Regions from separate parts of the Mesorhizobium sp. M1273 genome, predicted to be linked through region 2. Evidence: predicted binding sites of a transcription regulator. Region 2 holds the regulator's gene; the other holds the start of a gene.
The links. Region 2 encodes LexA, which represses DNA repair genes until DNA is damaged. Its sites were predicted from a motif close to TGTTCNNNNTGTGTTCNG; they were not measured.
Positions count from the first base shown of each region.

Region 1: a site for LexA is predicted at 9,425-9,442, ahead of NKH30_RS14175 (YifB family Mg chelatase-like AAA ATPase). Genes of this name have one in related genera too.

Region 1 covers NZ_JAMYLV010000011.1:42,572-58,081, forward strand. The annotation lists gene NKH30_RS14125 (DUF1330 domain-containing protein) at 1-194, shown strand, start outside; gene NKH30_RS14130 (D-alanine--D-alanine ligase family protein) at 191-1,249, opposite strand; gene NKH30_RS14135 (SMP-30/gluconolactonase/LRE family protein) at 1,520-2,401, opposite strand; gene NKH30_RS14140 (2-dehydro-3-deoxy-6-phosphogalactonate aldolase) at 2,401-3,039, opposite strand; gene NKH30_RS14145 (2-dehydro-3-deoxygalactonokinase) at 3,036-3,986, opposite strand; gene NKH30_RS14150 (SDR family NAD(P)-dependent oxidoreductase) at 3,986-4,753, opposite strand; gene NKH30_RS14155 (GtrA family protein) at 4,886-6,688, opposite strand; gene NKH30_RS14160 (glycosyltransferase) at 6,818-7,825, shown strand; gene NKH30_RS14165 (GtrA family protein) at 7,834-8,208, shown strand; gene gshB (glutathione synthase) at 8,426-9,367, shown strand; gene NKH30_RS14175 (YifB family Mg chelatase-like AAA ATPase) at 9,534-11,063, shown strand; gene NKH30_RS14180 (malate synthase G) at 11,316-13,487, opposite strand; gene NKH30_RS14185 (hydantoinase/oxoprolinase N-terminal domain-containing protein) at 13,616-15,510, opposite strand, start outside.
Region 2 covers NZ_JAMYLV010000022.1:9,638-25,147, reverse strand. The annotation lists gene NKH30_RS21720 (SurA N-terminal domain-containing protein) at 1-1,090, shown strand, start outside; gene trpD (anthranilate phosphoribosyltransferase) at 1,087-2,097, shown strand; gene trpC (indole-3-glycerol phosphate synthase TrpC) at 2,101-2,913, shown strand; gene moaC (cyclic pyranopterin monophosphate synthase MoaC) at 2,916-3,422, shown strand; gene NKH30_RS21700 (molybdopterin molybdotransferase MoeA) at 3,422-4,627, shown strand; gene NKH30_RS21695 (hormone-sensitive lipase) at 4,635-5,465, opposite strand; gene kynU (kynureninase) at 5,561-6,808, opposite strand; gene lexA (transcriptional repressor LexA) at 7,256-7,990, shown strand; gene NKH30_RS21680 (ComEC/Rec2 family competence protein) at 7,984-10,437, opposite strand; gene gltX (glutamate--tRNA ligase) at 10,540-11,961, shown strand; gene gltA (citrate synthase) at 12,141-13,469, shown strand; gene lpxB (lipid-A-disaccharide synthase) at 13,576-14,742, opposite strand; gene NKH30_RS21660 (LpxI family protein) at 14,732-15,510, opposite strand, start outside.

The DNA of each region.
Region 1 (15,510 bases), on a different contig from region 2:
TCGGCGCCAAGTTCCTGGCGCGTGGCGGCGCGCATGAGAAGGCCGAGGGGCCGGGCCGCGACCGCAACGTGATCATCGAGTTTCCGTCGCTTGCGGCGGCGCATGACTGCTACCACTCGCCCGAATACCAGCGCGCCGTCGCGATCCGCCAGAAGGTGGCCGAGGGCGAAATCGTGCTGGTCGAGGGGATTTAGGCGAGAAGCCGGTTCGCCGCTGCCTCCGCCATCGCGTCGGCGAGGCTCAAGCCCCATTGCTGGCGACAGTAATCGCGGAAATCGAAGCAGGGCAGGCCGGGGCAGACCTCGAACTCGATGAGGTGGACGCTGTCGTCGGCTTCGACCCGGAGGTCGATGGAAAAGACGTCGCGCAGGCCAAGCCCGACCATCAGGCGTTCGGCGATGCGACGGATTCTTGCATCGGCTTCAGGCTGGCTGCCGGCGACCGGCAGCAGCACCGGCTCGGTATATTTTCCCGCAGCTTTCGCCGCTGCGCCGGTATCGCCGTAAAGCGCCAAGCTGTCCGGCATGGTCTGGAAATCGCCGCCCGAATCGACAAAGGCGATGCCCAGCGCCTCGACGCCGGTATCCGGCCTCAATCCGAGAAAACTGGCGCGCGCGTTGCGGCCGGCGACATAGGGCTGGACGATGACATCGTCGCGATAGGCGGCGAAGACGCGCCGGCTAAGCTCCAGCGCATGGCCGAGATCGTGGCAGTGCGAATCCGGCCAGATGCCGATCTTGGCGCCGAGCCGGTTCGGCTTGACGAACCAGCCGGCGGGCGAGGCCGGTGGCGCGACCAGCCAGGCGCCGTCACGGGCAAGGCCCGCCCGTGGCATCGGCAGGCCAAGCGCGCCGAGCACGGCGCCGGACCGGAACTTGTCCTGACAGAGCGCGAACAGCGCATCGTCGGCGCCGATCGCCTTCACGCCATTCAGCCGTGCCAGAGCCGGTGCCGCGCCGCCGCGGAAATAGGCAATGCCGTCGGTCAGCGTCCAGACTAGCGTGGTCTTCGGATCCTCGCCGCCGAGAACTCTTGCGGCGTCGTCGAGCGCCACCGGCGCAAATGACAGGCCGCGCTTCTGGCAAGCGGCGGCAAGTGCGTCGAATTCAGCAGCGAAGTCGGTCGATTGCGCCAGATAGGAGGCGATTTCGGCGGCACGCTCCGGCACGTGGTTATCGGCGACCAGGCGATCGAAGCAAGCCTTTTCTGGCTCGTAGACAAGGATCAGCTTCGGCTCGCGGCTTGACATGATCGAAACGATTTCCCGGCAGCACGATTGCCTAAAGCAATTCCAGGAAAAGTGTGAAACGGTTTTCCGTCCGGAATTGCGTCAAAACAAAGAGATAGAGCGTTTCAGCGTTCCCGCGAAACGATGAACCGTTCTAGCATCGCACGGCGAATGCATTCGGCTTTCGCGGAACCGACGTCAGCCGGACGCCTGCACGACAGCAACGGCGCCATCTTCCTGGTTGACCATGATCTTTTCCGAAAACCGGTTCCCACTTTTCGGGATCATGGTCTAGCCAATCAGCACGCGTGGCTCGAAGCGACCATTGACTGGAATGTCGAGCATGAATGTCATGCCGGCTTGCGGGTCGAGCAGGCGCTGCTTCTCGCTTTTGCCCGACCAGGCGGAGGTGACCGCCAGCCGGTCGGCATTCCTGCCGACGAAAGCCGGACAGGAAGGCTGCGTCGCCGGCATCGCCACCGAACGGACGAGCTTGCCGTCGGGTCCATAGGCTTCGACGACGCTGCCGCCCCAGCAGGCGTTCCACAATATGCCGTCACGGTCGAGCACCGAACCATCGATATAGCCCTTGGCCGAACGGTGGTCGACGAAGACCTTCGGTTCGCCAACCGGCAGTCCGGTCACCGGATCGCAGCCGACGCGCATCAACAGCCCGGTGCTGGTGTCGGTGTAATAGGCGATCGTCCCATCCTCGGAAAAGCAGATCGAATTGGGCACCGTGACGTCGGCATAGAGCCGGCGCAGCTCGCCCTTGAAGAACCAGTAGATCGAACCGGCACCCTTCTCCTCGCCCTTGCCCATGGTGCCGACCCACAGCGCGCCGCAAGGGTGAACGCGTGAATCGTTCGAGCGGGTGACCGTATTGTCGGCCTCGATCGGCGTGTGCAGCGTCAGCTTGCCGGTCGCGACGTCGCGGACATGCAGACCGGTCTCGGTGGCGATCAGCTGGCGTTGGTCGTCGATGATGCAGATGGCGCTGGCCATCTGACCGAGCTCGTGGATTTTGACAGCACCGCCCGACAGGCGCTGTTCGAGGAGCTGGCCGTTGACGATGTCGAACCAGTAGAGCGTGTCGGTGGCAGGGTCATAGCTTGGTCCCTCGCCGAGTTGGCAGACATGGTCGGAAAAAACCGAAACAATGGTCTCGCTCATCATGCCGCTCCAAACGCCGCGTCCCAGGCCTGAACTGCGGCTTTCGCTCGCGCTGCCACTTCGTCGACGCTCATGCCCGGCTTGAAGAGGCTGGAGCCAAGACCGAAGACGCTGACGCCGGCTGCCTTGTAGCCGGCAAAATCCTTATCTGAAACGCCGCCGACCGCGCCGACCAGCACACTGGCCGGCAGCACCGCGCGCATCGCCGAAATGCCTGCCGCGCCAAGCACGCTCGCCGGGAAGAATTTCAATGCCGAGGCGCCGAGCCGGATTGCTTGAAATGCCTCGGTCGGCGTGAACACGCCGGGCATCGTCACCATGCCGTAGTGCATGGCCCGGCCCATGACCTCGGCATCGATATTGGGGCTGACCAGCAGCCGCCCGCCGGCCTTGTGCAGGCCGTCGACATCGGCGGCGCTGAGCACCGTGCCGGCACCGACCAAGGCCGTTGGAGGAAGCGCTCCGACAATGCTGGCGATGGAGGCGTAAGGATCGGGAGAGTTGAGCGGCACCTCGATCGCTTCGATACCGGCGCCGAAGATCGCCTGGCCGATCGCCACCGCCTCGCTTGGCTTGAGGCCACGCAGGATGGCGACCAGACCCCGCTCGAGCTTTGGAAAAGGTGCGGTTTCGGTCATGCGGCAACTCCATTTCCGGCGATCATGCCATTTTCGCGCGCGGCTTCGGCAAGACCGGCACGCACCGCCTCGTCGGCGTCGACCACCCTGACCGCGAGCCCGGCAAGGCCGAGCGCCTCGGCATAGAGCTTGCCGAGTGCGCCCGACGCGATCAGCACGACGGGCACGGCACTCGCCCCATAACGGCGATTTGCCGAAGCGATCTCGCCGCCGATCAGCAGGCCGGACAGGCACGCGGCGGCATCCTCGGGCTTCAGATCCTGCAGCAGGCTGGCGGCGCGGATCGAGAACAGTCTTGAACCGATGTCACCGCCTTCGGCCAACGCCTTCAGGCACCACTCCCGGAAAAATGGATTTTCGGCGGCAACCGGCTTCGGCGGCTCGCCCAGCGAATGGCGCAGGATCGAGTGCGCGGCCAGCACGGAAAACAGCTCGCCGGTCGGCCAGGTGCCGAAACCGGCAACAGAGCCGTCCTCGACCAGCACCCATTTCGAATGGGTGCCAGGCATGCAGACGAGGTGGCGTCCTTTTGCCGGCAAACCGGCGCCGGCAAGCTGGGTTTCCTCGCCGCGCATGACGTCAGGTGCATCGGCGAGGCGTTGGGCAAGGCCAGGCACGATGCGGATATCACGGCGCTGGCCGGGAATGCGGGCAGCGCCGGCGAGAATAGCGCCGATCGGCGCCGGCACGCTGACATAGGGTGCCTCCAGCCAGCCCTGGCGCGAACCGGCCATGCCGCAAATGATGACCGGCAGCGCCTCGGGAGCACCCAGGGCAGCCAGATGCCCTTCGAGAATGGACGAAAATCCTTTAGCCTGGGCGGTGATCAGCCCGTCATCGCCGCGCCGCTCGGCGAGAACCTTGCCGGCGCCGTCGAGCAGCCAGACCCTCATGCGGGTGGTGCCCCAGTCGACGGCCGCGACGGAAGCTGCCTTGCTCGATGAGATCACAGGAACCCCCCATCGACGATCAGCATCTGCGCGGTCAGCATGCGTGAGGCATCCGACGCCAGGAACAGCACGGTGCCGACAATGTCTTCCGGCTGCATCACCTCTTTGATGCACTGTTTGGCGACATGAGCGGCGAGCGCTTCTTCGGTGACCCAGAGCTTTCTCTGCCGCTCGGTGATCACCCAGCCGGGCGCGATCGCGTTGACACGGATGCCGTCGACGCCGAGCTTGCCGGCAAGACCCTTGGTGAGACCGACGATGCCGGCCTTGGCGGCGGTGTAGGCCGGCATATCGGGATGGTTGATGAGAAACGACGTCGAGGTGAAGTTGATGATCGAGCCGCCGCCGGCCCGCTTCATGCCCGGCGCCACCGCCTGTGCGCTGAAGAAATGCGGGCGCAGGTTGATGGCATGGTTGTTGTCCCAGAACTCCACCGTGACGTCTTCGACGGCATGGCGGTCATCCTGCGCGGCATTGTTGATCAGCACGGTCACGTCGCCATGCGCCTTGGCGGCTTTAGCCGCCGATAGCCGCAACGCCTCGATGTCGCGTATGTCGGTCTTGAGATAAAGCGGCCGCCGACCCAGCTCCTTCTCTAACCGATCGGCCAGCGCCAGGCTCGCACGGTCGGCAATATCGATGAAGGCGACGTTTGCCCCCTGGCGGACAAAGCCTTCTGTCAAGGCAGCACCAATGCCGGAGCCGCCGCCGGTGATCAGCACCGAAGCGCCTTCGAGGTCGGCAAAGCGTGCCGATGGCATCATGAAATTCTCTCCCGGTCCAATGATCTCGGTCGGCCGGCGCGCATCCTATCCAGCCATGTCGGGCGGGCAAGGGCGAAAGAGTGGATTATCAGGACTTATGTCCGACAAAAGGCCGCACGGGCCGCCGATCGATCAGCTGCCCAGCCGGACGCGGTACAATTCGACGGCGGCTCCGCTGGTCCCGGCAACCGGCTCAAGCCATTCCGGCACGCTGCCGCGCATCAGCCCGGCAAGAAAGCCTGCCGGCGCCTCGGCTGCGAGGAGCTTGCTTTCGGCGCTGCCGGGGCACAGCGCGACGAGGCCGACGTGATGATCCGCCAGGATGGTCCTGGCATCGGCATCGGACCCAAGGAAGGCATCGAGCGCCAGCAGGTTGCCGGCGACATTGCGATGATAAGGCCCGGCGAAGACGCGATGTCCGGAATAGGCCAGGATAGGCGATCCGAGATTGGAAATTGCCAGAACGGTGGTGCCGGGCAGGCGGCCGAGTGCCGCAAAGGAGGCCATGCGCTGGCAAGCGACATCGGCGCCGTCGCCATCATCGGCGGCGGTATTGCTGTCCTCGAAGGCGACCGAGGTTGCCGCGGCAGCCCCAGTCCAGACGGCATTCACTGAAACCAGCCAGACGGCGGCCATGCGCAGCGCCACGCCGCGCGACGGGCTGACCTCTGCCCGTTGACGCCATTTGGCAATCCAGGCGGCAAGCGGGATGACAGCGAAGGCGATCGAGAATGTCGAACCGCGCACCTGCCAGGCACTGACGATGAAGGCCACGGCAAGCAGCGCGCCGACAAGGCTGTCCTGCCGCCGCCAGCCGCCACGGCCAAGGCGAAGCGCCATCGGCACGAGCGCGATGAGCGGCGTGGCATAGCGCGCCACCACCCCGGCCGGATCTTCAGCGAGCAGCTTGAACAGCGACTGCGCCTCGTCGATGTGATCAAGCCATAGCTCCTTGAGGCGCGGATCGAGGTTGGCATAGGGCGCTGCCAGGCATTGTGGGAACAAAAAGACGATGACAGCGGCCAATACCAGGGCAAGCAGGCCAAGCGAGGCGAACCGCCATCGGCGCGTGCGGCCGGCCGGCTCGATCGACGCTATCGCCGCAAGGCCGGTTCCGGCAATCGACCCGACGACGAACTGCACGGTCGAGAAGGCGTCGCATTGCGCCTGACCCCAGGCCGACGGCGCAATGGTGGCGACAAAGACGAGAGCGGAGACGCCGGCAAAGCCGAGGCCGAAATCCCTGGCGATCAGCCTCTCGCCATTGGCGCCGAGGGCGAACAGCATGGCAACAGAGGCGCCGATGGTGGCCACATAAGGCGCGACCTCCATGCCGACGGCCAGCATCAATCCGGTGCACAGGCCGGAGAGCAATGCCGCCGGCCTGCGCGTTGGCGCTTCAAGCAACAGGCTCAGGCTGGCCATGCTCAGCATCAGCTGGACATTGTGGTGATCGAGCGCGCCAGGCGAAAAAATGCCGAGGAAATACAGTGCGGCAGCGCCGATCACGACAGCGGGCAGCACGGCGCTGTCACCGGCAAAGCTGCGCGCGGCGCGAGCCGTGAAAAATACGGTCAGGCAGAAGAGCAGCGCCGGCCACAGCACTTGCGCAACATTCTCGGCAAAGGCCGCGCTGCCGGTCAGGGCCGATACGGCGATGATGATGGCGGCGATCGGCGCATCGACCAGCCGCGACCAATGCATGACGAAACCGCCTTCCAGGCCCATCCTGTACTGGTGGAGATCGAACCACCTTTGGCCGGCCAGCATGTCGCGAACTTCGACGAGGCGCAGCAGATTGTCGTTGTCGCCGCCGGCATTGGTCAGTGCCGGGAAGCCGGCAAAGGCATTGACGGCAAGCGCCAGCGCCGTGGCGAGCAGCGCCAGCGCGATATCGGACCTCCAAATGGAGGCGCCATCGTCGGCTGTGCTCATATCGGGACCTTTGGAAGGAATACGGTGCGGTTTAAACCTAGCCTTAACAGCTTCAATAAATAGTAAAGCCGCCCGAGCGAGGCCGGCGTTTGAGCGGTCAGGGGCCTCACAAGGCATCCGGAGACGAAAATGCCACAAGAAGTGCGCCATGAGCCGAGCATCGCCGTGCTCCTGCCTTGCTACAATGAGGAGCTGACGATCGGCGAAGTGGTGCGGCGCTTTCGCGAAACGCTGCCTGCCGCAGCGATCTATGTCTACGACAACAATTCGCGCGACCTGACGGCGCTCCGAGCCCGCGCCGCCGGCGCCATCGTGGTGCGCGAGCCGCGCCAGGGCAAAGGCAATGTCGTGCGCCGCATGTTCGCCGACATCGAGGCCGACATCTACCTGATGGCCGACGGCGACGGCACCTATGCGCCGGAGGACGCGCCGCAACTGATCAACACGCTGCTGACCGAGCGCTCCGACATGGTGGTGGGCACCAGGCGCGGTGTCGCCAACGACGCCGGCAGGACAGGCCACGCCTTCGGCAACCGCATCTTCAACAGCCTCTACAAACGTTTATTTGGCTCGGACTTTACCGATATCTTCTCGGGTTACCGCGCCTTCACCAGGCGCTTCGTCAAGAGTTTTCCCGCCGTTTCCGGCGGTTTCGAGATCGAGACCGAAATGTCGGTGCACGCCTCGCAGCTCAAATTGCCGGTCAGCGAGATCGGACTCGACTATGGCCGCCGGCCGGAAGGCTCCTCGTCGAAGCTGTCGACCTTTCGCGACGGCGCGAAGATCCTGTGGATGTTCGCCATGCTGATGAAGGAGACGCAGCCGCTGCGTTTCTTCGGCGCTTTTTCGGTGTTCTTCCTGGCATCAAGCCTGTTTCTGATGGCGCCGGTGCTGATCGAGTTCGCCGAAACCGGGCTTGTGCCGCGCATGCCGACGTGGGTGCTGTCGGTCGGGCTGCTGCTGCTGTCGATGCTGGCGGCGGTGACCGGGGTAATCCTCGATTCGGTGTCGCGCGGCCGGGCCGAGCAGAAGCGCATCTTCTATCTGTCGATGCCTTCCGGCCGCGTCGAACGCGAACGCGCAAGTGCGCTCGCGACTTTGAAGACCGGACCGCGCAAGACCCCACGGGCGGCTTAGAGCCCTAAATGGGACGCCTCGCCCGCTTCATGGTCGCCGGCGGCATCGGCTTCGTCGCCGACGCGGCGGCGCTTTGGCTGGTGCTGGCGACAACGCCGCTTGGCCCCTTCGCAGCCCGCATCATCTCGATCGGTTTTGCCCTGTCCGTCACCTGGCTGATCAATCGCCATCTGACCTTCTCGCCTTCCAGCCGCGGCGTCGCGCAAGAGGGCGCACGCTATGGCGGCGTCGGCATCGCCACCAGCCTCGTCAATTATCTCGTCTATTGCGCCATGCTGTTCGCGCTGCCGATGGTGCCGCCGCTCGTCGCCCTTGCGGTCGCCTCGCTGGTTGCCATGGCGCTGTCCTTCCTCGGCTATTCCAAGCTGGTCTTCGACCGCTGAACGCACATCGCATTGGGGTCTGCGCCAGAAGCGCAGCCTCATCATGACCTTGGCCGATTGGCAGAGGCCGCCGATTTCCTTATATCGCTCTCGTCGATGCATCGGCCCGAAAAATCGGAAACGATTTTCGGAAAGCACGATGCATGGATTCAAAGTGTTGGAGCGTATGTGCGTCCGGGTGGACGCACGTTTGTTGCAACTGCGCCGGAGAGCACCCATGCCCCTGAAAGTCGCCGTCCAGATGGACCACATCTCTACCGTGTCGATTGCCGGCGACACGTCGTTTGCGCTGTCGCTGGAAGCGCAGCGGCGCGGGCACCAGCTGTTCCACTACACGCCCGACCGGCTGTCGCTGCGCGAAGGCAAGGTGTTTGCCCGTATCGAGGCGATGCAGGTCCGCGACGAGAAGGGCAACCATTATTCGCTGGGCGAGAAGGTGCGCACCGACCTTGCGGAGATGGACGTCATCCTTTTGCGGCAGGATCCGCCCTTCGACATGAACTACATCACCACCACGCATATCCTCGAGCGCATCCATCCGAAGACGCTGGTGGTCAACGACCCGGCCTGGGTGCGCAACAGCCCGGAAAAGATCTTCGTCACCGAATTTCCCGACCTGATGCCGGACACGCTGATCACCAAGGACCCGCTCGAGGTCGCCGCCTTTCGCAAGGAGTTCGGCGATATCATCGTCAAGCCGCTCTACGGCAATGGCGGCGCCGGCATCTTTCACCTGCACGAGGCCGACCGCAACCTCGCCTCGCTGCTCGAAATGTTCGGCCAGTTGTTCCGCGAACCCTACATCGTGCAGCGCTACCTCAAGGAGGTGCGGGGTGGCGACAAGCGCATCATCCTGATTGACGGCGAGCCTGTCGGCGCCATCAACCGCGTGCCGGCCGAGCATGATTCGCGCTCCAACATGCATGTCGGCGGCCGCGCCGAAAAGACCGAATTGACGGAACGCGAACGCGAGATCTGTGCCCGCATCGGCCCCGCGCTGAAGGAGCGCGGCTTCATCCTCGTCGGCATCGACGTCATCGGCGACTACATGACCGAGATCAACGTGACCTCACCGACCGGCATACGCGAAGTGCAGCGCTTCGGCGGCGCCGACATCGCCAGCCTGTTCTGGGATGCCGTGGAGGAGAAGCGCAACTAGCGTACATTGCTTCTGGAAGCGGCCGCGTTCCGGACCATTGCAGCCGTGGCGCTCAGCTGTTCCCCAAATGTTCTTGCCTTCGCCGGAAATCTGTGGTTGTCTCCGGTGACGCCGTTCGCGGCATGATCGCAAAGGCTTGGGGCAAAGCCTGCATCCGGGTGAAGACATGGTGGCGCGGGTTCGCACGGTTGCTTTCCAGGGCATCGAGGCCGTGCCGGTCGACGTGCAGGTGATGATCGCGCCGGGCAAGGTCAACATGCACATCGTCGGGCTGGCCGACAAGGCTGTCGCCGAAAGCCGCGAGCGGGTGCAGGCAGCGCTGCATGCATCCGGCCTGTCGATGCCGTCGAAGAAGGTCACCGTCAATCTGGCGCCCGCCGACCTGCCCAAGGAAGGCAGCCACTACGATCTGCCGATCGCGCTCGGGCTGATGGCGGCGCTCGGCGCCATTCCGGGCGACATGCTGGCCGGCTATGTCGTGCTTGGCGAATTGTCGCTCGACGGAACCATTGCCGCGGTGGCCGGCGCGCTGCCGGCGGCAATCGGTGCCAACGCCGAAGGCAAGGGCTTGATCTGCCCGTTCGCCTGCGGGCCGGAAGCGGCCTGGGCCGGCAAGGATTTCGACATATTGGCGCCGCGCAGCCTGATCGCCATCGCCAATCATTTTCGCGGTACGCAGGTTCTGTCGCGGCCGGAAGCCGGCATCCATGCCGCGGCGCGCGACCTGCCCGACCTCGCCGACATCAAGGGCCAGGAGACCGCCAAGCGGGCGCTGGAGGTGGCGGCCGCCGGCGGCCACAATCTTTTGATGGTCGGACCGCCGGGGTCGGGAAAGTCGATGCTGGCGCAGCGGCTGCCGTCGATCCTGCCGCCGCTGGCGCCCAAGGAATTGCTCGAAGTCTCGATGATCGCCTCGGTGGCCGGCGAACTCCGCGAAGGAAAACTCACCGACCGGCGGCCGTTCCGCGCGCCGCATCATTCGGCCTCGATGGCGGCGATGGTCGGCGGCGGTCTGCGCGTGCGGCCGGGCGAGGCCTCGCTTGCCCATCACGGCGTGCTGTTCCTCGACGAGTTCCCCGAATTCTCGCCGCAGGCGCTCGATGCACTGCGCCAGCCGCTCGAGACCGGCGACTGCATGATTGCGCGCGCCAATCATCGCGTCACCTATCCGGCGCGTATCCAGCTGGTCGCGGCGATGAACCCGTGCCGTTGCGGCATGGCCGGCGAGCCGGGCTATCGCTGCCTGCGCGGCGATCGCTGCCGCACCGACTACCAGGCGCGCATTTCCGGCCCGCTGCTCGACCGTATCGATCTCAGGATCGAGGTGCCGGCGGTCTCGGCCAGCGATCTGATCCGGCCGGACCGGGCCGAGAAAAGTGCCGCCGTCGCACTACGTGTTGCCCGCGCCCGTACGATCCAGCGCGAGCGCTTCGAGCGGCTCGGCGCGACCGCCACCACCAACGCCCATTGCTCGCCGTCAGTCATCGAGGAGATCGCCATGCCCGATGCCGCCGGCCTGTCGCTGCTCAGGGACGCCAGCGAAAAGCTCGGCTTTTCCGCACGAGCCTATCACCGCGTCTTGAAGGTGGCGCGGACCCTGGCCGATCTCGAGGCCAGCGAGACGGTCGGCCGCATCCATCTGGCCGAAGCGATTTCCTACCGCATGAGCTCGGAACGGATGGCGCAGGCGGCGTGACGTTCCCCTCCCCGTTGAGGGGAGGGTGGCCGCGAAGCGGCCGGGTGGGGTCGCCGGTGAGACGCTCGGCCTGTCGCATTTCGAAACCGGCCGAGGTGCGGAGCGTTGCGATGTTCCTCCTAAGGCGCACCGTCAGAATTGGGTTGGCGCACTGCATTGGCGACCCCACCCGGCCCTTCGGCCCACCCACCCCTCAAGGGGGAGGGGGACGCCGGCGCTTACCCTTGGCCGGCGTGCATCGTTGCTTTCGGTTCAGCCGTTATCCCGCGCCTTCAGCTCCAGCCGCCGTGCGTGCAGCACTGGCTCGGTGTAGCCGTTGGGCTGGATGCGGCCTTTGAAGACCAGGTCGCAGGCGGCGAGGAAGGCGATGGACTTGTCGAAATCCGGCGCCATCGGCCGGTAGAGCAGATCGCCTTGGTTCTGGCGGTCGACGATCGCCGCCATGCGTTTCATCGTCTCCATGACCTGCTCGGGGGTGCAGACGCCGTGATGCAGCCAGTTGGCGATGTGCTGCGAGGAGATGCGCAGCGTGGCGCGGTCCTCCATCAGGCCGACGTCGTTTATGTCAGGCACTTTCGAACAGCCGACGCCCTGGTCGATCCAGCGCACGACATAGCCCAGAATGCCTTGCGCATTGTTGTCGAGTTCCTTCTGGACGTCTTCAGGCGACCAGTCCGGCCGCCTTGCTACCGGCACCGACAGGATGTCGTCCAGTTTCGCCTTGGGCCGGCTCTTCAGCGCCGCCTGGACGGCGTGGACATCGACCTTGTGGTAGTGCGTGGCGTGCAGTGTCGCCGCCGTCGGCGACGGCACCCAGGCGGTGTTGGCGCCGGCCTTGGGATGCGCGATTTTCTCGGCCAGCATCGCCGCCATAAGGTCGGGCATCGCCCACATGCCCTTGCCTATCTGGGCGTGGCCGGCCAACCCACATTCCAGCCCGATGTCGACGTTCCAGGCTTCGTAGGCGGCAATCCAGGCGGCCTGCTTCATGTCGCCCTTGCGGATCATCGGGCCGGCCTCCATTGAGGTGTGGATCTCGTCGCCGGTGCGGTCGAGGAAGCCGGTGTTGATGAAGACGACGCGTTCTTTCGCGGCGCGGATCGCCTCCTTGAGGTTGACGGTGGTGCGCCGCTCCTCGTCCATGATGCCCATCTTGATGGTGTTTTTGGGCACGCCGAGCAGCGCCTCGACGCGGTCGAAAATCTCGACGGCGAAGGCAACTTCGTCGGGCCCGTGCATCTTGGGCTTTACGATGTACATCGAGCCGGCGCGAGAATTGGCGCGGCGCCCGTTCACGCCGATGTCATGCAGCGCGATCAGCGCCGTCAGCGCCGCATCCATGATGCCTTCCGGCACCTCGTTGCCGTCGCGGTCCGATATCGCCGGATTGGTCATAAGGTGGCCGACATTCCTGACCAGCATCAGCGAGCGGCCGGGCAAGGTCAGCGTGCCGCCATCGGGCGCGGTATAGGTGCGGTCGGGGTTGAGCCTGCGGACAAAGCTCTTGCCGGCCTTGGTGATCTCCTCCGCCAAGTCGCCCTTCATCAGGCCGAGCCAGTTGCGGTAGACCAGCACCTTGTCCTGCGCATCCACTGCGGCGATCGAATCCTCGCAGTCCTGGATGGTGGTCAGTGCCGATTCCAGCACGACATCGGCAATGCCGGCCGGATCGGTGCGGCCGATCTGGTTGTTGCGGTCGATGACGATTTCGATGTGCAGGCCGTTCTTGGTGAGCAGCACGGCTTCAGGGTCGGCGGCATCGCCGCGATAGCCGGCAAACTGTCTGAGGTCGGCAAGCGTGGTGGCGCCGGCACCCTCGCCGAGCCGCAACATGCCGTTGGCGACCGAAAGCCCGTTGACGCCGGCCCATTTGCCTGTCGTGAGCGGCACCGCCTCGTCGAAGAAGCTTTTCACCCAGGCGACGACCTTGGCGCCGCGCGCCGGATTGAATTTGTTGCCTCGCTCGGCGCCGTCCGTCTCCGGGATGACGTCGGTTCCGTAGAGCGCATCGTACAGCGAGCCCCAGCGCGCATTGGCAGCATTCAGCGCATAACGCGCGTTCATCACCGGCACCACCAACTGCGGCCCGGCAACCAAAGCGATTTCCGGGTCGACATTTTCGGTGGTCACGCTGAACGCCGGCCCCTCGGGCAGGAGATAGCCGATCTCGCGCAGGAAGCTCGTGTAGGCCTCCATGTCGACGGGCGCGCCATTGTCGCGATACCAGCGGTCGAGTTTGTCCTGCATGGCATCGCGCTTTTCGAGCAGCGCCCGATTTTTTGGCGAGAGATCATGGACGATCGCCGAAAAACCGCTCCAGAATGCCTCCGCTTCAATGCCGGTGCCCGGCAGCGCCTCGTTCACGACGAAATCATGAAGCTCGCGGGCAATCCGCAATCCGGCGATCTCGACGCGATCGGTCATCAGGGCTTCTCCAGACGAAAGGCTAGGCCGGGCCTTTGGCATGTCACGGTGGCAGGGTCAATTCAGCTCAGGGTGAAGGTAGGGCGTTTTCGCTGCCGATCTCCCCCTTGAGGAGGGCGATTACGCGCTCACACCGCAATCCTTGGCCGTCCCGACGCCACCGCCACGACGTGCGCCTCGATGAACATGCGCTGGCCCTCTACGGTGGAGACGCGGTATTCGCTGGCGATTTCGATCTCGGCGCTGTCGGTGCCGGCGTCCTTCGCCCGCCCGGCGGCAATCGCCCGCACATCCTTCTCCGCCGCGGCGATTGCCGCCGCCTCGTCGTTGAAATCGCGCACGCTTTCGCCTGAGGCGACGCGGAATAGCCCTTCCTTGGGCTGGCTGACCCGCGCCTCGGCCGATACCCGGACCTGGCCGACGACGGCGCCGAGCGCGTTGGCGACATCGGTATCCTGCGGCACCACGCATCGATTGCCGACCAGCTCGGCCAGACCGGCATAATGCAGCGGCGCCGAGGCGCCGAGGCCGATCACCGGACGGTCGAGCGCGACGCTCAAGCGGGCGATGCCGGGATGCGCGTCGACGGCGCGCTGGACCAGGGCATGGGCGACGGTCGCAGCGCCATCCAGCCCGTCCTCGGCAAAGGCGGTTTCGAGGATGACTTCGGCCGACAGGCGGGTCAGCGCGGTCAGCACCCGTTCCGAGATCGCCTCCGGCGAGGCGGCGATGAACTGGCCGCGGCCGTCGCGCCTGCGCGCGAACAGCTCGGCACCCAGACGCGCCGCGGCCGCATCCCAATTGGCCTGCCTGCCCAGCACATGCGCCGCATCCGACGGCGTGAAGCCGGCGACATGCACCAGCCCGCGCGACACCAGCCGGTTCAAGGTGGCGTTCTGGGCGTTCGAGGTCAGCAATCTGTCTAGAGCCTGCGGCACAGCACCGATCAGCTCGTAAAGCTTGGCTTCGGCACCGGTCAGTCCGGCCGCCAGCCGCTCCGGCACGCCGGTGCGCACCGCCAGCCGACCATCCATGCGGCCGGGGTTGGGCGCGCGCAGCTGGCGTTCGAGCTCTGATGTGACGGCCTCGCCATGCATCAAGCCGGCCAGCGCCAGCGGCACCAGGCGGCGCGGGCCGAGCAGGATCTTCGGGCTGAGCGCGCCGTCCTCCAGCGCCACTTCGGAATCGCCGCCGAGCCCAAAAGTGCGCATGGCGACGGCCTCGACCATGGTGCGGAAACCGCCGACGGTGGCGCCTTCCGGATCAAGCCGCGGCCGGCCCTTGTCGAGCACGGCGACATCGGTGGTGGTGCCGCCGATATCGGAGACCACGGCATCGTCGAGGCCGGTCATGTGGCGGGCACCGACGAGGCTGGCGGCCGGGCCGGACAGGATGGTCTCGATCGGCCGCTGGCGGGCAAAGGCAGCCGAGACCAGAGCGCCGTCGCCGCGCACCACCATCAGCGGGGCGGCAATGTTGCGCGCGGCCAAAAAGCCTTCCGTTGCCGCGACCAGCCGGTCGATCATCGAGATCAGCCTGGCGTTGAGCAATGTCGTCAGCGCCCGGCGCGGGCCGCCGAGCTTGGCCGACAGTTCGTGGCTGGCGGTGACCGGCAGGCCGGTCCTGTCGCGGATCAGGTTCCGCGCGCTTAGCTCATGCGCCGGGTTGCGGGTGGCGAAATAGGCGCAGACGGCAAAGCCGGACACCGACTTTTCCAGTTCCGGCAAAGCTGCCTCCAGCCCGGACAGATCGAGCTTTGCCGCATTGCCGTGGACATCGTGGCCGCCGGGGCAGAACACCACCGGGTCGGTGCCAAGCGCCGCCTTCAGCCCGTCGCGGGCAAGGTCGCCCTCGGCAAAGCCGATCATCACCAGCGCCACGCGGCCGCCCTGGCCCTCGACCAGCGCGTTGGTGGCTAGCGTCGTCGACATAGATACCAGTTTGATCGCTGCCGGGTCGGTGCCGGCCATTTCGAGCACCGCATCGACCGCGCCGGAGATGCCGACCGCCAGATCATGCCGCG
Region 2 (15,510 bases):
GGAGATGCGCACCATCGAGCAGCTTGTGTTCAAGACACCTGATGCCGCAAAGGCGGCGCTCGATTCGCTCAGGACCGGCGCGACCTTCGACAAGATCGTCGCTGCCGAAGGCAAGACGCCGGCAGACACGCTGCTCGGCACGCTGGCCAAGGACAAGATCGCCGACAAGGCGGTCGCCGATGCTGCCTTCAAACTAAACGTCAATGAGGTCAGCCCGGTCGTACAGGGCGCCTTTGGTCCCGTTCTGCTGCGCGTCACCGAGATCAAGCCCGAAGTGGTGAAGCCGCTGGCCGAAGTGTCCGAGCAGATCCGCAAGGACCTGGCACTGGGCGAGGCAAGCCGCATCTTGCTGGACGTGCACGACAATTACGAGGATACGCGCGCCTCGGGCAGTTCGCTCGCCGAGGCTGCCGCCAAATTGAAGCTGAAGGTCGTCACCATCGATGCCATCGACCGCACCGGCCAACGGCCGGATGGAAGCATCGTCAAAGACCTGCCGGAATCGCCGGCACTGATCAAGGCGGTGTTCGAATCCGAACCCGGAACCGACAATGAAGGCCTCACCACCGCCGATAACGGCTTCGTCTTCTACGACGTGAGCGCGATCACGCCTGCCCGCGACCGCACATTGGACGAAGTCCGCCAGAAGGTCGTGGCCGACTGGACCGCGGCGGAGACCACCAAACGGCTCACCGCAAAAGCACAGGAGCTCGAGAAGCGTCTCAAGGCTGGCGTCACGCTCGAGGTGATCGCCGGTGAGCTCAAGCTCGAAAAGCAGACCAAGCGCGGCGTCAAGCGCGATGCGGACGACGTCGATTTCGGCAAGGAAGGCGCCGCCGCGATGTTCGGCGTCGGCGAAGGCGGCACCGGGCTGATCCCCTCGCCCGCGGGCGACGGACAGATCCTGTTCAAGGTTGCCGAGGTGTTCGAGCCTGCCGGGGCCGATGCCAGCTCAGTGCCCCAGGACGCACAGAAGTCCTTCACCTCCGGCATGTCCGACGACCTGCTCGACCAGTTGGTGGCGCAGTTGCAGACGCAATATGACGTCCGCATCGATCAGGCGGCCGTAACCCAAGCCCTGGCCAGATGAGCGCGCTGAAGATCCACATCGCCAAGGTCGCCGCCGGCAGCGCTCTTTCCTTCGAGGAGGCACGCGAGGCCTTCGACATCATCATGTCCGGCGATGCTACCCCCGGCCAGATCGGCGGCTTCCTGATGGCATTGCGCGTGCGCGGTGAGACCGTCAGCGAGATCGCCGGCGCCGTCGCCACCATGCGCGCCAAGATGCTGCGTGTCGAAGCTCCCGAGGGTGCCATCGACATTGTCGGCACCGGCGGCGACAATTCGCACAGCGTCAACATTTCGACCGCATCCGCTTTCGTCATCGCCGGCAGCGGCGTGCCCGTCGCCAAGCACGGCAATCGCGGACTGTCCTCGCTGACCGGCGCCGCCGATGTGCTAATCGCATTGGGCGTCAAGATCGACATCCCTCCGGAGACGATCGGCCGCTGCATCCACGAGGCCGGCGTTGGCTTCATGTTCGCGCCGGCGCATCACCCGGCGATGAAGCATGTCGGCCCGACCCGGGTCGAGCTCGGAACCCGCACCATCTTCAACCTGCTGGGCCCGCTTTCCAATCCGGCGAGTGTCAGACGGCAGATGGTCGGCGTGTTCCTGCCCGAATGGATCATGCCGGTGGCAGAAACGTTGAAGGAACTTGGTGCCGACCATGCCTGGATCGTCCATGGCGACGGCTATGACGAGATCACCACCACCGGCGAGACACTTGTCGCCGAACTGGCCGGCGGCGAGATCCGCAGCTTTACGCTGACCCCGGAAGCCGTCGGACTGAAGCGGCACACCAAGGACGAGTTGCGCGGCGGCGACGCCGCCCACAACGCCCAGGCACTGCGCGACATGCTGGGCGGCGCCGCCGGCGCCTTTCGCGATACGGTGCTGATGAATGCCGGCGCCGGGCTGGTGGTGGCCGGCAAAGCGACGACCCTCGCCGACGGCATGGTAACGGCGGCGCAGGCCATCGACAGCGGCCGCGCGCTGAAAGTGCTCGACAGGCTGATCGAGATTTCGAACGGTTAAACCATGTCCGACATCCTGCGCAAGATCGAGGCTTACAAGCGCGACGAGATCACGGCGGCCAAGGCACGCGTGTCATTGGCCGAGATCAAGGCACGGGCGACGGATGCCGACGCGCCGCGCGGCTTTCTTTCCGCCCTTGAAGCAAAGCGCAAATCCGACAGGTTCGCGCTGATTGCCGAAATCAAGAAGGCTAGCCCATCCAAAGGCCTGATCCGCGCCGATTTTGATCCGCCGGCGCTGGCCAGGGCCTATGCGAAGGGCGGTGCCGCCTGCCTTTCGGTGCTGACCGACGCACCCTCCTTCCAAGGCGCGCCCGAATTCCTCACCACTGCGCGCGCTGCCGTCGAACTGCCTGCCTTGCGCAAGGATTTCCTGTTCGACCCCTACCAGGTCTACGAGGCCCGGGCATGGGGCGCCGATGCCATCCTGATCATCATGGCCAGCGTCGACGACGCGTTGGCAAGAGAACTCGAAGCGACAGCGTTCGGGCTCGGCATGGACGCGCTGGTCGAAGTGCATGACGAGGCTGAAATGGAACGCGCGCTGCAGCTGTCGTCGCGGCTGATCGGAATCAACAACCGCAATCTCCGGACCTTCGAAACCAGCCTGCAGACCTCGGAGCGGCTGGCAGCGATGGTGCCGGCCGACCGCCATCTGGTCAGCGAGAGCGGTATCTTTTCGCACGACGATTGCCGCCGGCTGGAGCAGAGCGGCATTGCGACTTTCCTGGTCGGCGAGAGCCTGATGCGCCAGCAGGACGTGGCCGCGGCAACGCGCCTGCTGTTGACGGGCAAGGCGCCGGCAGAGGCCGTTTGAGGATGGCGGCCACCCTCACCCATCTTGGCGCGCAGGGCGAAGCCAACATGGTCGATGTCGGCGACAAGGCTGTGACGGTGCGCACGGCAGTCGCAGAAGGCTTTGTCGCGATGCGGCCCGAGACGCTGGACATGATCCTCGCCGGCGACGCCAAGAAGGGCGACGTGCTGGGCACCGCGCGCATTGCCGGCATCATGGCGGCCAAGAAGACGCATGAACTGATCCCGCTTTGCCATCCGCTGCTGCTGACCAGGATATCTGTCGATATCGAGGCGGACGCCGCGCTGCCCGGCCTGAAGGTGACAGCATTGACCCGCGTCACCGGCAAGACCGGCGTTGAGATGGAGGCTCTGAGTGCCGTCTCGGTCGCTTGCCTGACCATCTACGACATGGCCAAGGCGGTCGACCGCGCCATGGTCATCTCCGGCATAAGGCTGGTTGAAAAGACCGGCGGCAAATCCGGCGACTACAAGATCACCGGAGACGGGGCCACCGAGGCAGGCCGATAATGGTGCTGGTCCCAGTTGCCGAGGCGCTCGAGCGCCTGCTGGACGGCGCAGCAGCGCTGCCGGGCGAACGCGTCGCACTGCTGGATGCCGCCGACCGCGTGCTGGCGGAGCCGGTTGTGGCGCTCCGCACCCAGCCGCCGTTCAACGCCTCCGCCATGGACGGCTATGCCGTGCGGGCGGCCGATATCGCGTCCGTACCGGCAAGGCTTTCGGTGGTCGGCATGGCGCCGGCCGGACGCGGCTTTGCCGGAACGGTGCAGCAGCGGCAGGCCGTGCGCATCTTTACCGGCGCGCCGCTTCCCGAAGGCGCCGACACTATCGTCATCCAGGAGAACGTCCGCGATCTCGGTGGCGGCAGCGTCGAAGTGACGGAACGGACGGTGCAGGGGCGCAACATCCGCCGCCTCGGGCTCGATTTCGCCAAGGGCGATGTCCTGCTGCCCAAAGGCCGCCTGCTCGACCCGGCGGCCTTGTCGCTGGCGGCATCGGCCAATCACCCCGAGGTGCGCGTGGTCAAACGGCCGCTGGTCGCCATCATCGCCACCGGCGACGAATTACTGCCGCCGGGCAGCGATCTTGGCCCCGACCAGATCATCTCCTCCAACGCCTATGGTGTCGCCGCTGCCGCACAGTCGGTCGGTGCGCGCGCGCTCGACCTTGGCATCGCGCCGGACCGCAGGGAGGCGATCGCTGCGCTGGTTGAAAAGGCCGTGAAGGCTGGCGCGAACGTCATCGTCACGCTGGGCGGTGCCTCGGTCGGTGACCACGACTTCGTCCATGACGTGCTGACCGGGCAAGGCATGACGCTCGATTTCTGGAAGATCGCCATGCGGCCGGGCAAGCCACTGATGTTCGGGCGGCTGGGAGACATTCGCTGCATCGGCCTGCCCGGCAATCCGGTGGCAAGCCTGGTCTGCACTCAGCTCTTCCTGAAGCCGCTGCTGGCGCGGCTCGGCGGCCGCGCCTTTCAGCAGGATATACGTCGGGCACGGCTCGGTGCCGCCATGCCGGCCAACGATCTCAGGCAAGATTATCTGCGGGCTGTTGTCATAGATGACGCCGGTACGCTCGTGGCGACGCCGTTCGGCATCCAGGACTCCTCGATGCTGAAAATGCTGGCCGATGCCGACGGGCTGATCGTTCGCGCGCCGTTCGCGCCTGCCGCGGCGGCGGGCTCCCCCTGCGACGTACTGATGCTACGCTGAACCTGCCTCACTCCGAAATCAAGGTCCGGGTCAGCGGATGGTCTGGATCGGCCAAACCGTCGATGATGTTGAAATGATGCCGGTCAGGCTCGACCACCGAGCTGGTCGCGGTACCCAGGCCGATCCAGATGTTGGCCAGCAACGCGCTCTGACGCAGGAATTCGGCGCGCTCGCCGCCGCCGGCCCAGCAGGTCAGGCGGGCCTTGTCCATCGGGCGCAGCAGCACCGGACTTTCGGCCTGCGCCTCGGCCTCATCGATCGCCAGCGTCTCGTTCATGCCGGTGCGCATGATCGGGCGCAAATCGTGCACCCCCGAGATCGACACCACATGACGAACGCGCCGGACCACTTCGGTCGCCAGCGGCGTCGTCGCCGTAACCATCCGGCTAACAAGATGGCCGCCGGCCGAGTGCCCGGTCAGCATCAGCGGCCCTGCAACCATCGCCGCCGCCTTGCCGATCGCCGCGCCGACTTCCTTGACGATGCCGCCAATGCGTATCTGCGGACAGAGCGTGTAGGACGGCATCGCCACCGCATAGCCGCGATCAACAGGGCCAGCGGCAAGATGCGACCAGAAATTCTTGTCGAATTCCATCCAGTAGCCGCCATGAACGAACACCACGAGTCCCTTGGGCTTGATGGCCGGCAGGAAAAGATCGAGCCGGTTGCGTGGGTTGTCGCCATAGGCCATGTCGAGCCGCGCCCTGCCCTCGGTCGAAAGCACGTCGCGGAAAACCCGCGCGGGCTCGATCCAGGCCGCCGGCCAGCGATCGCTGCCGGCTATGTTGGCGCCGTTGGCATAGGCGTTGTCCCAATCGGCAATGTGACGTTCGAACACCCTGCGCCCTCCCTGGCATATGGCCTTGCAACGTAGCCGTAAGCATCGCGCGGCGCGTCGTCGCCAGCCTCACGATTCCAGCTCTCGCATCAATCTCAAGTGACAGCTGCTTTGATGGCGAAGCGCGCATCCTTCCACGCACCGGTGTGCAGGATGTCCTCAAGCACTTTGACGGCCTGCCAGACATCGGCATAGCCGATATAGAGCGGGGTGAAGCCGAAGCGCATGGTCGATGGCGCGCGAAAATCGCCGATCACGCCACGTTCGATCAGCGCGCGCATGACCTGGTAGCCATGCTCATGCATGAATGAAATCTGGCTGCCGCGTTTTTCCCCATCGCGCGTGCTTTCGAGCGTGAGCCCGTACGTGCCGCACTTTGCCTCGACAAGCTCGATGAACAGATCCGCCAGCGCGATGCTCTTCTTGCGCACCGCCGTCATGTCGACATCGTTCCAGATGTCGAGCGCGCCCTTCAGCGTGCGCATCGACAAGACCGGCTGCGTGCCGCACAGAAACCGGCGGATGCCGGTGCCGGCCGCATAGCCTGGCTCGAATGCGAAGGGCCGTGCATGGCCCCACCAGCCGGTGAGCGGCTGCTGGATGTCGGAAAGATGCCGCTCAGCCGCATAGATGAAGGCAGGCGCGCCCGGGCCGCCATTCAGATATTTGTAGGTGCAGCCAACGGCAAAATCGGCGTTTGCCTTGTCGAGTTCGACTGGCATCGCGCCGGCGGTGTGGCAGAGATCCCAGACGATCATCGCCCCGGCTTCCTGAGCCCTGCGCGTCAGCGCCGGCATGTCGCGCAGTTCGCCCGACTTATAGTTGACGTGGTTGACCAGCACCACAGCGGTGCGTTCGTCGATCAGCTCTTCGATGGTCGGCGCGTCGACTCCCGAGAGGCGCAGCAGCGTATCTTTTCGCGTCGAAACCACACCCTCGGCCATGTAGAGGTCCGTCGGAAAACTATCGCCCTCGGCGACGATGACCTGCCGCTCCGGTCGCATGGCCATGGCGGCGTGCAGCAGCTTGTAGATATTGACCGATGTCGTGTCGCAGACCACTGTCTGGCCGGCCGCGGCCCCGATCAGGCGCCCGAGCTGGTCGCCAAGTTCAAGCGGCATGTTGAACCAGCCGGCCGTGTTCCATGCGCGGATGAGATCATGCGACCATTCTTCGGTCGCGGCTTTGTGCAGTTCATCGAAAGCGGCACGTGAAGCAGCTCCTAGCGAATTGCCGTCGAGATAGATCACTCCTTGCGGCAACACAAAGCGGTCGCGCATCGCGCGCAGCGGATCCGCGGCATCCATCGCCTTTATGGCCACGAGATCGGGAATTCCTGTCATGATTTGTCTGCTCCCCCAAGATCCAACGCAACGCCGGACACGCATCGACTGTTCTTCCATTACCTGGTTGCGCGCAGCAAGGCTCCACCGGCGAGAAGCAGCCTGACCAGGCGGTGGAAACCGGGACTTAACCCGAGGTTGGCGTTTTGAGTTCGTTTCGTTCACGGTGCATTGACCAAACCGCACAGTCGATACGGGTTCAATTCCGTGCCTTTTGCCGACCGACGGCCGATGCCAGTGCCGCCTTCTAGGAGGCCAGAAGGGCGCAAACGAAAGCAGAATCAAGGCGATGAGGCTCGCGGCGGTGAAAATGCGGTACGCCGGTAGGGGACGTCGTTTGTTTCCCGAGCCTTAACGCATTCATTAAACTTTAAACAGTTGCGGAACACAACTGGAACAGATAGTGTTTGTTCTGGGTTTGTTTTTCTGATTCTGTTGGGGGTCGCTATGCTGACACGCAAACAACACGAACTGCTTATGTTCATCCACGAAAGGTTGAAGGAAAGCGGTATCCCGCCTTCATTCGACGAGATGAAGGAAGCGCTCGACCTGGCTTCCAAATCCGGAATCCACCGGCTGATTACGGCGCTGGAGGAGCGCGGCTTCATTCGCCGTTTGCCCAACCGGGCCCGTGCGCTGGAGGTGCTACGCCTGCCTGACTCGATCGCCCCCGGCCTCAATGCGGCACGCAAGTTCTCGCCGAGTGTCATCCAGGGCAGTCTTGGGCAAGGCGCCCCTCGGCAAGGCAAGCCGACATCGTCGCGCGTGCCCGCAGCCGGAAATGACGACGATGTCGTCGCCGCCGTTTCGATCCCGGTGATGGGCCGCATCGCTGCCGGTGTGCCGATCGACGCCATCCAGCACCAGACGCATTCGATTTCGGTGCCGCCGGATATGATCATGGGCGGCGAGCATTATGCGCTTGAGGTCAAAGGCGATTCGATGATCGAGGCCGGCATTTTCGACGGCGACACGGTGATCATCCGCAATGCCGATACGGCGAGCCCCGGTGAGATCGTGGTGGCACTGGTCGACGAGGAGGAAGCGACGCTGAAGCGGTTCCGCCGCAAGGGCGCCTCGATCGCCCTGGAAGCCGCCAATCCGGCCTACGAGACGCGCATCTTCGGACCAGACAGGGTCAAGGTGCAGGGCAAGCTCGTCGGACTGATCCGCCGCTACTGAGCTCCGCCCTTGGCGCCGGCTTTGGGGTTGTCGGCCCGGCGGTATGGCGGCAGGCCCCGTGCCGCGCGTGAAAATTTCCGCTGCACGTGCCAGGGCCGGTATGATTTTTCGACGGCGAAGCGGATCTCGGCGCGTGTTGCCGCTTGTGGATCGAAATAGACGGCGGCACTTCCCGCGCGCGCCAGTTGCCGTTTGGTGACGACGAGGACCAGCCGGTCGTAGTAGCAGGGGTTATGGGCGGTGGCGTCGTCGATGACGATCAAGCTGGCAAAGGCGCAGGCTGGCCGCGCAGTATCGCGGTCCTTGGCTTGCGCGATGATCGCGCCGGATGGATGCCTGGCAAGGCAGAGGCCGTCCGTGCAAATGAACGGCATGCCCGGCGGTAGGTCGGCCGGATCGGCAATGTCGAATTGCGGGTCGTTCTTTCCAGGTGTTTCCGGCGCGACGATAGCCTCTGATGTGAGCGCGCGTTTCCAGTTGTCGATGGTGAACTCATTCGGGCGTGCCCGGTTGACCGCGAGTTCACCGCTGCCGATCGGCAGCGCGACCAGCCGTGCGTCCTCCGAGACCAATACGTCGGGTATGCGTGTCTGCGTTGTCGTCAGCAAGCCGGCGAGCGCAAAAGGAAGTGCCGCCAGCCGCAACCACGTCGTCGCCATGCTGGCAATGACGAGGGCGATCGTCACCAGAAGGACGGATCTCAGCGAAATCAGCCCGACCGCATCGATCGGCGAGCGCTCCGAGATCCACCCGGACAGGGCGATCATCGCCGTCAGCCCCTTGCCCATGACATAGAGAAAAGGGCCATCCGCACCGAACGGCATCGCCAGCGCGCTGAGAACGGCGAAGGGCATGACGACCAGTGACACGATGGGCATGATGGCCAGATTGGCGAACAGGCTGAGCGGCGCCACGCGCTGGAAATGCCATATGGCGAAAAGCGCCGTGGCGCTCCCTGCAATGATCGAGGTCATCGCCAGACCGCACATGCCCAGCAGGACCTTTCGAGTGGCAAAGCGTAGCGGCGACTGCCGCGGCGGCGGCGTGGTGGCCCTGCCGGCGCGGTAATCGGACCAGCCTGCGTAGGCGCCGACAAGGGCCGCCGTCGCGGCGAAGGACATCTGGAAACTCGGACCGACCACCTCGTGCGGCGACACCAGGATGACCGCGATGGCCGAGATCGCCAGGTTGCGCATGGTGAGCGCGGCCCGGTCGAACAGCACGGCGATAAGCATCACCGCCAGCATGATGCGTTCGGCCGCCACGACAATGCCGGAAAAGACGAGGTAGGCCGTAATCGAGAAAAGCGCAGCGGCCGCGGCATACTTCTTGACCGGCCGTCGCGATGAGAAATCGGGAAACAGCGCAAAGGCACCCCGCAGCAGCGCCATGATGGTGCCGGCGACCAACGCCATATGCAGCCCCGAGATAGAGATGATGTGGTAGATGCCGGTGCGCCGCATCGCTTCGTTGATCTCCTCGGGAATGCCGGCGCGCACGCCGACGATCAGCGCAGCAGCAATCTCGCCCTCGGCACCGCCGATGCGGCTGCGGATATGGTCGGCGATGGATTCGCGCGCGTCTTCGATCGCGGAAGAAAGCTGCGCGGCAAGCGGCATGCTGCCCGACGACACGACTTTCGGATTGCCGAGAAAAAAGCCGCTGCCGCCGATACCGGCGAAATAGCTGTCGAACGAGAAATCATAGCTGTCGGGCCGCACCGGGCCGGTCGGCGGCAGCAGCCGCACATAGCCGGTGATCTCGGAACCGGCGGTCAGCTCAGCCGGTATCTTCATCGCCGAAACGCGGACCCGTTCCGGCATGTAGCGCAGTGTCGGCCTGGCCGTTGAGATCACATCGATTGTCAGCCTGATGCGGCCGCTCGCCATGGGCTCGTACGATACGACGCGACCCGTCAGCCGCGTCGAGATTTCGGAGCCGAGCATATGCGTTCCGACACGCCATGTTTCGAACTTGGCGGCAAGTACGCCAAGCGCGCAGAGCAGCGCCACCATGAAGCACAGGCGCGCCCTGGGCCATGACCGCGAGACGACGGCACAAAGGGTCGCGAGGAGCGCGATTGCGATCGGCTGTGGAAAGGCCGGCTCCACCGACAGCCCGAAATAAACGACCACCCCGCATGCGAGGAACACCGGCACCAGCAGGAAGGCGATGCCGCGGTCGAGTTCCAGACCGGCCGCTGTGGTTACGCTGTTGCGGATACGGGACGGTGACGGGAGGCGGAAACGCCTGCGCAGGCGTACGATAGGCTCGCCCGCGGGCACGAGAACCGTTGCTGGGTCGCTGGCCGGCAGCGACGGAGCATCGAAGCGCGGAGCAGGTAGCAATGCCGGTGCCGGCAGGACAGGCGGGGGAGCGGCAAACAGCAAGCGTTCGCTGACGTCGCTGCCAACGTCCTCGCCCTCGCCCGCACCACGGCCTCGCACAGCCGTCGGGTCTGCCCCTTGCGCCCTCGACCTCCTATGCTACATGAACGCGCAACGCGCGAAAGTCCGCAAACCCACTTCCTTCGCCCGCCTGAGAGTTCCATGCCCGATAAGGTCGTCACCCGTTTTGCCCCCTCGCCCACCGGCTATCTGCACATTGGCGGCGCGCGCACGGCGCTGTTCAACTGGCTGTACGCCAAGCACACGGGCGGCACGATGCTGCTGCGTATAGAGGATACCGACCGTGAGCGGTCGACGGATGCGGCGACGGCAGCCATTCTCGACGGGCTTTCCTGGCTCGGACTCACCTGGGACGGCGCGCCTGTCTCGCAGTTCGAGCGCGCGCCGCGCCATCGCGAGGTGGCCGAGGAGCTGGTGCGCGTGGGCAAGGCCTATTACTGCTACGCGACGCCGGCGGAGCTGGAGGCGATGCGCGAGGCAGCGCGAGCCAAGGGGCTTCCGCCCCGCTATGATGGGCGCTGGCGCGACCGCGACCCGTCGGAGGCGCCGCCCGGCGCCAAGGGGGCGATCCGCATCAAGGCGCCGACAGACGGCGAGACGGTGGTGCATGACCGCGTCCAGGGCGACGTGCGCTTTCCCAACAAGGATCTCGACGATTTCATTATTCTGCGCTCGGACGGCAATCCCACCTACATGCATGCCGTCGTCGTCGACGATCACGACATGGGCATCACCCACATCATCCGCGGCGACGATCATTTGACCAACGCCGCACGCCAGACCGTAATCTATCACGCCATGGGCTGGGAGGTGCCGTCGATGTCGCATATCCCGTTGATCCACGGTGCCGACGGCGCCAAGCTGTCGAAGCGGCACGGTGCGCTTGGCGTCGAAGCCTATCGCGCCATGGGCTACCTGCCGGAGGCGCTGCTCAACTATCTGGCGAGGCTTGGCTGGAGCCACGGCGACGATGAGATCATGTCGATCGCCGACATGATTACATGGTTCGACATTGGCGACGTCAACAAGGGCGCCGCCCGTTTCGACTTCGCCAAGCTCGAGGCGCTTAACGGCGTGCATATGCGCCGGATGAACGACGCGGCGCTGCTCGACATCTTCATCGCCACTCTGCCCTATCTAGAAGGCGGCCCGGCAATCGCCGCTCGCCTCGACGACAGACGCAGGGCGCAACTGCTTGCCGCGTTGCCGGGCCTGAAGGAGCGCGCCAAAACGCTGGTCGAACTTGTCGAAGGGGCTGCATTCCTTTTCGTCGAACGGCCGCTGCCGGTCGACGAGAAGGCGGCGGCGCTGCTCAGCGGTGAGGCACGCGCGATCCTGCGGGGCGCTCATGCGGCACTAGCCACGGTTTCGGGGTGGTCTGCCGCCTCAGCCGAAGCCGCGATCCGCGACTATGCGCAGGCCGCCGGCTACAAACTCGGCGCCGTGGCCCAACCTTTGCGCGCCGCGCTCACCGGCAAAAGTACCTCGCCAGGTGTCTTTGATGTGCTTGCCGTGCTTGGCCGCGAGGAAAGCCTGGCGCGGATCGCTGATCAAATCGATTAGCAAACTGGCCCAAGAAGATTGGCATTGAAAGGTGTGTTTCGCAGTGCAACATTGGGTCTTGGCCTAATCTGCCGCGCAGATTCAATTGCGGGCGCAAATGTGCGTATTCCGATGCTTTTGACGTGTTGGGTTCAGATATTTTGCCTTTGCCGGCCTGAGGAAACAAAAAGGAGTTTGCTATGACCGAACCTGCGACAAAAATGGAATTTGGCGGCAAAACCCAGGCATCGACGGCCAAGCTGGAATTCGGCGGCAAAACCCATGAATTCAAGATACGAAGTGGTTCGGTAGGACCTGACGTCATCGACATCGGTTCGCTCTACAACACCGCCGGCGTCTTTACCTACGATCCCGGTTTTACGTCGACGGCGAGCTGCGAATCGGAAATCACCTTCATCGATGGCGATGCCGGCATTCTTTTGCACCGCGGCTACCCGATCGACCAATTGGCCGAGCACGGCGACTTCCTCGAAGTCTGCTATCTCTTGCTCTATGGTGAACTCCCGACCAAGGCGCAGAAGGACGATTTCGACTACCGGGTGACGCGCCACACCATGGTGCATGAGCAGATGTCGCGCTTTTTCACCGGCTTCCGCCGTGATGCGCATCCGATGGCGGTGATGTGCGGCGTGGTCGGCGCGCTGTCGGCCTTCTATCACGATTCCACCGATATCTCGGACCCCTATCAACGCATGGTCGCGTCAATGCGGCTGATCGCCAAGATGCCGACGATCGCGGCGATGGCCTATAAATACCACATCGGCCAGCCATTCATTTACCCGAAGAACGAGCTGAATTTCGCAGCCAATTTCCTGCATATGTGCTTCGCCGTGCCTTGCGAGGAATACAAGATCAATCCGGTGCTGGCCCGCGCGATGGAGCGCATCTTCATCCTGCACGCCGATCACGAACAGAACGCCTCGACTTCGACCGTCCGCCTGGCCGGCTCGTCGGGCGCCAATCCTTTTGCCTGTATCGCTGCCGGCATCGCCTGCCTGTGGGGTCCCGCACATGGCGGCGCCAACGAGGCAGCCCTGAACATGCTGGGCGAGATCGGGCATGTCGATCACATCCCGGAATTCATTGCGCGCGCCAAGGATAAGAACGATCCGTTCCGATTGATGGGATTTGGCCACCGCGTTTACAAGAATTACGACCCGCGCGCCAAGATCATGCAGAAGACCGCGCACGAGGTCCTGGGCGAGCTCGGCATCAAGGACGATCCACTGCTCGACATCGCCATGGAGCTGGAAAGGATCGCACTGACCGATTCCTATTTCATCGAGAAGAAGCTCTATCCGAACGTCGATTTCTATTCCGGCATCACGCTGAAGGCGCTGGGCTTTCCCACCACCATGTTCACCGTGCTGTTCGCGGTCGCCCGCACCGTCGGCTGGATCGCGCAGTGGAAGGAGATGATCGAGGACCCGCACCAGAAGATCGGTCGCCCGCGCCAGCTCTATACCGGCGCGCCGGAACGGGACTACGTGCCAATCGCGAAGCGGTGAAGGTGGTGAATGGTGAATGGTGAATGGTGAATGGTGAATGGGAGTAGCGAAGCGTCGCTCCCTGTCCACAGAAACCACTATTCACAATTCACTATTCACAATTCACTCACTTCCTCACCATCCCCATCACCACACCCGCGGCAATCTCGCCTGACGGCTTGGCGGTTGCCATACGCCCGGCAATGTCGGCAAAACCGTGCTTCTGCCAGGTGCGGTAGGCGGTATCGGAGAACAGCGCTTCCAACTGCCGCGCCAGATAATGCGGCCGCACATATTGATTGTAGTGTTCCGGCACAACCGGCCGGTCGGCAATGAGATTGGGCAAGGCTGCGCTCCATACTTTGATCAGCGGCTGCGCCATGCGCATGACCGGATCGAGCCGGTAGCAGGAGATCATCGGCACACTCGCCAGTGCCAGTTCCAGCGATACTGTCCCCGATGCGATCAGCGCCGCATCGGCCTTGCCGAAGGCCTGCCATTTGCGTTCGGCATCAAGTATGATCTCCGGCTTCTCGTCCCAGCTCGCGACCGAGGTCCTGACCAGGTCGGCGACGTGCGGCACCGTCGGCAACAGCAGGCGCAAGCGGTGCCCGCGCGCCCGCAGGATCGACACCGTCTCGCCGAACGGCCCGACCATGCGTCGCACCTCACCACGACGCGAACCAGGCAGTACAAGCAACGTTTTGACGTGATCTGCGGACAGGTCACGCGGCTGCGCCTGCGCCCTGGCGGCACTGATTATGCCCGGATCGTGTGCAAGGCGATGCCCGACATAGGTGCCGGGCGGCCCGCCCAGGCGAGCGAGTTCCTTCACCTCGAACGGCAGGATGCAAAGAATGTGATCGACATATGGCTTCATCGCCGCCGCCCTGCCCGGCCGCCAAGCCCACACGCTCGGGCAGACATAGTGGACGATCGGGATAGTCGGATCGGCGGCACGCACCTTCTTGGCGACGCGCAGCGAGAAATCCGGACTGTCGATGGTGATAAGGCAATCGGGCTTTTCACCGGCAATCGCGTTTTCCGTCTGGCCGATCCGCCGCATCAGGCGCGGCAGGTCGCGCAGGATGGCGCTAAGCCCCATCAGTGCGATCTCGCTGCCGTCGAACAATGGCGCCAGGTCGAGCGCCTGCAAATGGCGGCCGCCGATGCCGACAAGCCGAACTTCGCGCCCGGTCATGCGCTTGAGCGCCTGCACAAGGTCGGCGCCAAGCAGGTCGCCGGACTCCTCGCCGGCGACGACGGCTATCTTCAACGGCCGCTCATTCGCCATGCGCCGGCTCCGCAGCAGGCAGGCCGATTACGAACAGGCCGAGCGCATTGGCACGTCCGATGGTGGCGGGACCTTCGAGCACTAGCGAGCGACCGGCTTCGACGGCAATGCCGGCCAGTCCGGCGGCATGCGCCGCCTCGACGGTCAGCGGGCCGATGGAGGGCAGATCGGCACGCAGTTCCTGACCGGGCTTGGCGCATTTGACCAGAACACCGCGGCTCCCGCCGGCCAGCCTGCCGTGCCCGCGCAACTCCCTTGTCCGCTCGAGCAGCCCGTCGGTGCCTTCGACGCCTTCCAACGCAATGGCGCGGCCGCCGACCGCAACAGCCGCTTGGCCGATATCCAGCGCGCCGATGGCTTTTGCCGCCGCGTGCGCCGCCTCGATGTCGCGCCAGTCGGATTTGCGTGGCGCCGCCTTGGTCAGCAGGCCTTCGGCGGCGACCAGCTCCGGCACGATCTCGTGAGCGCCGACGACCTTGATGCCGCTGCTCTCGATCCTGCGCACGAACAGTTTCAGCACCGTATCGTCCCCCCGGGTTACACCGACGAAGAGGCTGGGTAGCCACGCGAGCAGGCCCAAATTGAGGCGCATGGCGCTCAACCTGGGGCGGCGCGTGATATGACCCGCGGTTACGAGATGCGTAACGTGATGCCGCTTAAGGATCGGCAGCAGCGAGCCGACGTCTTCCAGCCTCAAGGTTGTCTGCTCATAGGGCTCGAAATCGGCTATGCGATCGACCTCGCCGGCCGCCATCACGACGAAGGGCA